DNA from 2 places in the Candidatus Clostridium radicumherbarum genome. Region 1 is predicted to be linked to the other one. Evidence: a T-box and tRNA genes for the amino acid it is inferred to sense, from the RefSeq annotation. Region 1 holds a T-box; the other holds one or more tRNA genes.
The links. A T-box is a leader RNA that pairs with one kind of tRNA and senses whether it is charged. The one in region 1 lies ahead of argS (arginine--tRNA ligase), so its partner is inferred to be a tRNA-Arg.
Positions count from the first base shown of each region.

Region 2: it has a tRNA-Arg gene. The T-box ahead of argS (arginine--tRNA ligase) is inferred to sense a tRNA for this amino acid. The anticodon was not compared.

Region 1 covers NZ_JBJHZY010000004.1:321,981-326,048, forward strand. Annotated here, with positions in the region: gene ACJDUH_RS17510 (ribonuclease H-like domain-containing protein) at 1-707, opposite strand, end outside; gene argS (arginine--tRNA ligase) at 817-2,508, opposite strand; T-box leader at 2,560-2,782, opposite strand; gene ACJDUH_RS17520 (transporter substrate-binding domain-containing protein) at 3,014-3,793, shown strand; gene ACJDUH_RS17525 (amino acid ABC transporter permease) at 3,823-4,068, shown strand, end outside.
Region 2 covers NZ_JBJHZY010000003.1:13,519-17,586, reverse strand. Annotated here, with positions in the region: gene ACJDUH_RS13850 (beta/alpha barrel domain-containing protein) at 555-1,136, opposite strand; gene ACJDUH_RS13845 (hypothetical protein) at 1,201-1,824, opposite strand; tRNA gene ACJDUH_RS13840 (tRNA-Arg) at 2,106-2,182, opposite strand; tRNA gene ACJDUH_RS13835 (tRNA-Ser) at 2,281-2,372, opposite strand; tRNA gene ACJDUH_RS13830 (tRNA-Ser) at 2,386-2,476, opposite strand; gene serS (serine--tRNA ligase) at 2,718-3,995, opposite strand; partial or broken gene ACJDUH_RS13820 (DUF1667 domain-containing protein) at 4,017-4,068, opposite strand, start outside.

The DNA.
Region 1 (4,068 bases):
GACACTCTTTCTACTTCAAAAGATACTTCAATATTATTCTTTTTAATCAAGCTTTTTAAAAACTTTAGCTGTTTCTCAGTTATGCTGTCTTCTCTAATTATAGAGCTGCTATTTTCAACTTTATAAATAATTTTAAAGATTAAAGGTAAATTTAATACATCTTCATAATTGTGCAGCATTATAATATCTTTTAACTCGTCTTCTTTAGTTTCTAAATATTTATAATATAGTTCAACACTCATTCCGCCATCTATTTGATCTTCCCTGTTAACCCCTAAATATTTTTCAACCGTTTTAAGGTTGCACCTTTCCATACCTAATTGTTTATAATAAGGTCTAATTATTCTATATAAGTCTATATGTTCAATTGGAAGACTGCAGTGAATATTATTTTTTTCCATTCTCTTAGCTATGAAGGGCTCATCAAAAGCGACCCCATTATAGGAACACCATCTATTAAACTTAACTATATCCTTAGCGAAGGCATATAAAATTTCTACTTCATCAATAAGTTCTTCAGCGAAATATTGTTTAATACTAAATTGACCTTTTTCATTATAATATCCTAATGATATAAGTATTATATAGTCCTTATCCTTTTCAAAACCTGTTGTTTCAATATCAAAATATGCAATATTATGCATATTATATTTTTCAATGATATCTGCTTCAATTTTTATTTTATCTGTGTACTCTCTAATATACATTACTTCCTCCAATTACTTTCTTAAGCTACAAAAAGATTATATACTAAAATAGTACTTTTTTAAATAGGAAACTCCATAGAGTTATTAGTTTTACTCTATGGAGCTTATATTACATCTTTTCTACTACATCAAGTCCGATTAACCATAAACCGTTTTTAATTACTTGGCAGGTAGCTTCAACTAAATTTAATCTTGCTTTCTTAAGTCCGGCATCCTCTGCATTTAAAATGCTGTGAGAATTATAAAATTTATTAAAGGCTTTTGCAATTTCAATAACATGTCTTGTTATAATTGATGGCTCAAGTTTATCAATTGCGAGTAGAATAGCATCCTGGAATCTTGATATCTCCTTAGCTAATTCAAATTCTTCAGCAGAAGTCATTTTACTGTAGTCTGCCTCAGCAGTAATATCTACAGCTTTTCTCATAATACTCCTGCCCCTAGCATAGGTATATTGTACATAAGGACCAGTTTCACCTTCGAAGTTAAGCATTTCCTTCCAATCAAATATGATGTCCTTCTCCTTGTTGTTCTTTAAATAGGTAAATATGATAGAACCTATACCTATTTTCTTGGCAACTTCTTCTTTGTTTTCTAAATTTGGATTTTTCTCATTTATAACCTCAAGGGCCTTTACAACTGACTCATTAAGTAATTCTTCTAAGTATATTGCATTTCCGCTTCTAGTAGAAAATTTACCTTCTGAGAACTTTACAAGTCCGAAGCCAACATGTTTACAATCATCTGCCCAATCATGTCCCATTAACTTAATAGTTGTAAACACCTGCTTAAAATGCAGGGCCTGTGAGTTTCCTACTACATAGATATTTTTATAAAAGTCATAGGTTTTCTTCCTGTACATGGCTGCAGCTAAATCTCTAGTAGCATATATAGTAGCTCCATCAGATTTTTTAATAATACAAGGCGGCATGTTGTACTTATCCAGCATTACTACCTTGGCACCATTGCTTTCTACTAATAAGCCCTTTTCCTGCAACTCATCTACAACAGCATCCATTTTGTCACTGTAAAAGCTTTCACCAGCATAGGAGTCAAAATGAACATTTAGCATTTCATATACTCTATTAAATTCTTTTAAACTAAGCTCTTTAAATTCATTCCATAAAGTAACTTCTTCTACGCAGCCATCTTCAAGATTTTTAAAATGCTTTCTAGCTACATCTTCTAGAGAAGGATCCTTTTCAGCTTCCTCATAGAACTTAACATAAAGTCTTTCTAGTTCACGAATAGCATTAGTATGAAGTGCTTCTTCATCTACCCATCTATGATAAGCTGTTATTAGCCTTCCATATTGAGTTCCCCAATCTCCTAGATGATTTATTCCAATGGAATTATAGCCTTCAAAATTCAGAATTCTATATAAGGAATTTCCTATAACAGTAGTACTAAGGTGACCTATATGAAAATTCTTTGCTATATTAGGAGAAGAATATTCAACAATTACATTTTTTCCTTCCCCAATTTTTGAAGAGCCGTAATCTTCATTTTCTTTAAGCGCCTCTCCAATTGTTTGCTTTACAAAGGCAGCTTTATCCATAAAGAAATTTAAGTAAGGTCCCTGGCTCTCTATCTTTTCAAAACCATCTTTGTCTATCTTATTTTTAAGTTCCTCTGCAATCATATGAGGAGCTTTTCTCATAGTTTTTGAAAGCTGAAAACATGGAAAAGCATAATCCCCCATTTCAGGTCTTGGAGGAAGCTCTATTAATTTTTCTATTGTACTTAGGTCTAAATCAACCTGCTCTTTTATTTTCTCTGCTACTAATTTTTTGTAGTCCATAAAATCCTCTCCATTCTTATTTTTGTATGTAAAAAAACCCGTCTCTAAAAATATAGAGACGGGTATGACATTTCCGTGGTACCACTCTAGTTGATATAAATAACTTATATCCACTCGAAATCTTAACGCAATTAGCGGCTTGCCCTACACATAAATTAAACTTCAGGCAGCTTCTTAGAGGCTCTCTTCCTTTTTCATATTCTGCAAAGCTTCCACCAATGCCCTGCTCTCTTTAAGAAATCTAAAAAAGTACTTTTCTCATCATAGAATTTAATTATAAATATTTACACTACATTATACTATTTTAATTTATTGCTGTCAATATACATTTCTCAATCTCCTATAAAAAACCTTTAATTGATATTATTTTCCGAAACGATTCTTTTCCATTTAAAATTTTGATTTGATTGATTTTTGCAATTATTCATATTGACACTTGCATTTTTCTCTGATAGTATAAAGTCTATGGATAATCTATTCCTTATTTTGAAAGGGGCTGTTTAAAATGAAAAAAAACTTATCAATGGTTATTTTATCAATAGTTACGCTATCCTTACTAGGTGGTTGTGGACAGGCTACCTCTACTGTAAATAGTAATTCCACAAAGACTGCCAAAAAGTATATTATCGCCACCGATGCAACTTATGCACCCTTTGAATTTCAGAAAGATGGAAAATACACAGGTATAGATATTGATTTGTTGGCTGCTATTTCCAAATTAGAAGGTTTTAATTACGAATTATCTGCAATGGATTTTAAGGGTATCATACCCGCTCTTCAAGCAAATCAAATAGATGGGGCTATTGCAGGAATGAGTATTACTGAGGAAAGGAAAAAAGCTTTAGATTTTTCGGATGCATATTTTGAATCTGGATTATCGGCTGTTATAAAAGCAGGAAATTCTCAAATAAAAACCCTGGAGGATTTAAAAGGAAAAACCTTCTCTGTAAAAAAAGGTACCGCAGGTGCAAAATATGCTGAAGATAATACAAATAAGTTTAGTGCTGTTATAAAATATTTTAATGATACTCCTTCTATGTTTCAAGAAGTTAAAAATGGCAATGCAGATGTATGTTTTGAGGATTACCCTGTGGTTGCTTATATGATTTCCTCTGATCCAAATTCAGGTTTAGCTCTATTAGAGAAAGTAACAAAAAGTGATTATGGCTTTGCAGTAAAGAAAGGTGAAAATAAAGAATTATTATCAAAGTTTAATGATGGTCTAAAAAAGCTTAAAGCAAGCGGTGAATACGATAAAATTGTGGCTAAGTATATTAAAAAATAATTTCATGGGTTTTAAGGAGCTGATACAACTTGGATTTAATATTACTTTTAAAAGATAGTCTACCCAGTTTATTTTCAGGCTTAGCAGTAACATTAAAGATTACTGCCACATCAATTTGTTTAGCAACTACATTAGGTTTATTATTTGGTCTTATGTCAATTAGTACCTCTAAAATATTAAGACTTATTGCAACTATTTATATTGATATAATAAGGGGTACTCCCCTTATTGTTCAAGCCTTCTTTATATATTTTGGCCTTCCAAGCGCCTTTGCC
Region 2 (4,068 bases), on a different contig from region 1:
TTATACATCGGTTTTTTATTAGTTTCCATATTTTGTTATTAATTAAAGCATCATTCATATTTTCTACAAGCTTTAATACTTCTAAGTTTTTTAGGTACTATTAGATGTGTTATTTATTGTGTATTTTTATAAATTTTTCTTTAGGTTGAGTTATTTGAGATGAAAAAAGACCTACAAAACTCGGAAACCCTTGGTTTTGGTGCGACAGAGAGGATTCGAACCCCGACCAACTGGTTCGTAGTTATATTTTTATTTTAATTTACAATTTGTCCTATTTATTAAATTCAGTTAAATTAACGTTTCTAGTCATATTATCTAATACTTGCCCATTTAATTTTACATTGTATTTATCAGTTTTTAACGACAAATTCGCGACATAAATAAATTAATCGTAAAATTACTTGAAAATACCCACTAATCTAGAAAGATTAGTGGGTTCTAGTGATGTTATAAATATATTGTCTTTACTAAGAATTTCTTTTAACTATTTCAAATGATGGTCTTAAATCGTTATATTTTGTATACTCTTGCATTGCACTAAACAAAATTTCTTACTAAATACATTGAGTTAAAGAGCCTTCGCTATGTGAATAATAGTGACACCTGTTGCAGCCATTACAATTATTTATTTTATCATCATCAAACCTGCTAGCCTTAACTATAGCGTATGGATCAGATAATAAGAGCCTCCCTATAGAAAAAGTTAAGTTTTCTGCCTCTATCTTGTCTATTACATAAAAATCATCTATATTCCCAGCAATATTCCAAATCTTTTTAGGATATTTCTTACTAAAATATATACCATAATCAAGATAGACATTACTCCCATCAGATTTAGGTGGATAGATCATGTCCTTGTTTATATTATAAATACCATTAGAAATGCTAATTATATCGACTTCTGTATCAACCAACTTTGATAATAGAGAACTTTTATAGATTAAATCCTCATCTTTAGAATTTATTCCTTCTAAAAGAGAAATCCTTAAATCTAGTATTATCCCAGGTTCCGTTTCCGTAATCTTACTAATTATCTCTCGTATTGCCAATGTTCTATCTATACCATAAATATCTTTTCTGCAGTTAAAAGTTTCGCTAAGAAGTAGCGAAAGAAAATATCCATGTGCTGATTTCATTATCTGCGTTAGTAACTTATTTTGTCGTTGTAGTCGTTGCTATATTAGATGTTACATTAGATGATTATGGATTACTATTCATTTTACGTTTTACATTTCTAATATAGTCATTTTTTAAAGTTGTATATGTTTCTTTAATTTCGCTTTGTGAACTTAAACTATAATATTTATTTGTCTTAGAGTTATAATTATTTATTAAGTAATTATAGCTTCCAAGGTAAATAATTTTATTTAGCTCTGGATAAGTAGATTTAACATGTTGCTTTTTATAGGCGGTTAGCATTGAATTTAAAGAATGCTTTCCTGCAAAACTAAAACTTGAAATAATATTATTATCTGTTGAACAATCAATTTCAACAAAACCGCTTTCTGTACCATTAGTCGTAATATCAAATATGTAGCCATTGATATTATAATCTAAATCATATAGTGTAATTATATGGTCCATCTTAGACGATGAATTCCAGGTACATTCTTTAAATTTTGATATGAAGTCTTTTATTGTAGATTGAACATACTTAGTTAAATTTGGATCAACGCTTGCTGTTGATTTTTCATTAGCATTGTTTGTTACAGGTTTTTCATTAGTATTATTTGTTGCTAATTTTACATAAGCAGCAACACCAATGCTTGAAAATATTAATAAAGGAATTAATATTTTCAAAAGAAATTTTGTGAATTTATTCATAAAAAACCTTCCCTTTTATTATTTGTTAAAATAAACCTTAATATGAAATTATTATATAATAGATAAGGGACATAATCTATGTATTTGATGAAATTTTATAAATTAAAGGTATATCAAAATAAAGGTTAGTTTTTAAATTCCCTTATTCGTTATTAATTTTGGCATTTTAATATAGCCAAGCTTAAAAATACTTTTAACGACAAATTCGCGACAAATTATATTTTAACGACAATTTATAAAATAATAAAACCCTGCAAACTTAGTATTTGCAAGGTTTCTTTTGGTGCGACAGAGAGGATTCGAACCCCCGACCAACTGGTTCGTAGCCAGCTACTCTATCCAACTGAGCTACTATCGCATAGATATAAAATTATATTAGCATATAGCTTAGTAAAAATCAAATATTACTAAGTGCTATGTGAATTAAAAAACATCTACCTAATTGGTAGATGCTTTTGGCGGAGACGCCGGGATTCGAACCCGGGCTAGAGTAAACCCCTACTAACGGTTTAGCAAACCGTCCTCTTCAGCCACTTGAGTACATCTCCAAAAATATTAAAATGGCGGAAAGATAGGGATTCGAACCCTAGGTACGGTCACCCGTACGCCGGTTTTCAAGACCGGTGCCTTAAACCAACTCGACCATCTTTCCATGAACTAACGACAAGGATTATTATAGCAAACCTTTTTTAATGTGTCAACAACTTTAATTTTAAAATTTTTTATTGTAAATTTAAAAAATTTTATTGTTTTAAATAAAAATAATTTTTAAAGTAAAAGAGAAAGTATAATTAAATATATTATGTTATTTAACTGTTCTTATTTTATTTAGGTGGCAGAAGAAACGTCCCTTTGCCACCTAAATGTTACACGAGAAAAATCCGCGTACCAGGCTACTTTATAATTTCTTTACCGCCCATATATGGTCTAAGTGCCTCAGGAATTGTTACAGTTCCATCCTCATTTTGATAATTTTCTAAAATGGCTGCTACTGTTCTTCCTATAGCCACTCCAGAACCATTTAGTGTATGAACATATTGAGGCTTATCCTTAATGGTTTCTCTATATCTTATATTTGCACGTCTTGCTTGGAAATCCTCAAAGTTGCTGCAGCTGGATATTTCTACATATCTATTGTAGCTTGGCATCCAAACTTCTATATCATAGGTACATGCTGAGGAGAATCCTAAGTCTCCTGTGCAAAGCCTAACAACTCTGTACGGAAGTCCTAACCCCTGCAAAACTCTTTCTGCATCATTAGTAAGCTTTTCAAGTTCCTCATAGGAGTCTTCCGGTTTTGTGAATTTAACTAATTCTACTTTATTAAATTGATGCTGCCTTATAAGTCCTCTTGTATCTCTTCCTGCTGAGCCAGCTTCTGATCTAAAGCAAGCACTATAAGCTGCATGTTTTAATGGAAGCTCTTCTCCATTTAATATTTCATCGCTGTATAGATTAGTTACTGGCACTTCTGCTGTAGGTATTAAGAAGTAATCAGTATTAGTTACCTTAAAGGCATCCTCTTCAAACTTTGGTAATTGACCAGTACCTGTCATGCTTTTTCTGTTTACCATGAAAGGAGGCAAAATTTCTGTGTAGCCAGCTATATCTACATGAGTATTTAAGTAATAATTTATTATTGCTCTTTCAAGCCTTGCTCCTTGAGCTTTATAAACAGTAAATCTAGAGCCTGTTATCTTTCCTGCCCTATCAAAATCTAAGATGTTAAGCTTTGTGCCTATATCCCAGTGAGCCTTAGCATCAAATTTAAAGCTTGTAGGCTCTCCCCATTTTCTAATTTCTAAATTATCTGCATCAGATTTACCAATTGGAACAGATGAATTAGGTGTATTTGGAATCTTTAGTAAAATATTTTCAATACTGTCATCAATTTCAGTAAGTTCAGCATCTAAATTCTTAATATCTTCTCCTAATGTCTTCATCTCTGCCATTATTGGAGCTACATCTTCTCCTGCTTTTTTAAGCTTTGGAATCTCTGCTGAAACCTGATTTTTCCTGCCTTTTAAAGTTTCTACCTTAACTAAAACTCCTCTTCTCTTTTCATCCAAGAGAATTATTTCATCTATGAAGGCTGGATATGCCTCTCCTCTTTTTAGTAAAGCCTTCTTAACTTCTTCTGGATTGTTTCTTATCCTTCTTATATCTAGCATAAGTATCATCTCCTAATAAATTTACTCTTTATCTACATTTTTAGTGCAGATAATATCTACACCTGTATTTAAT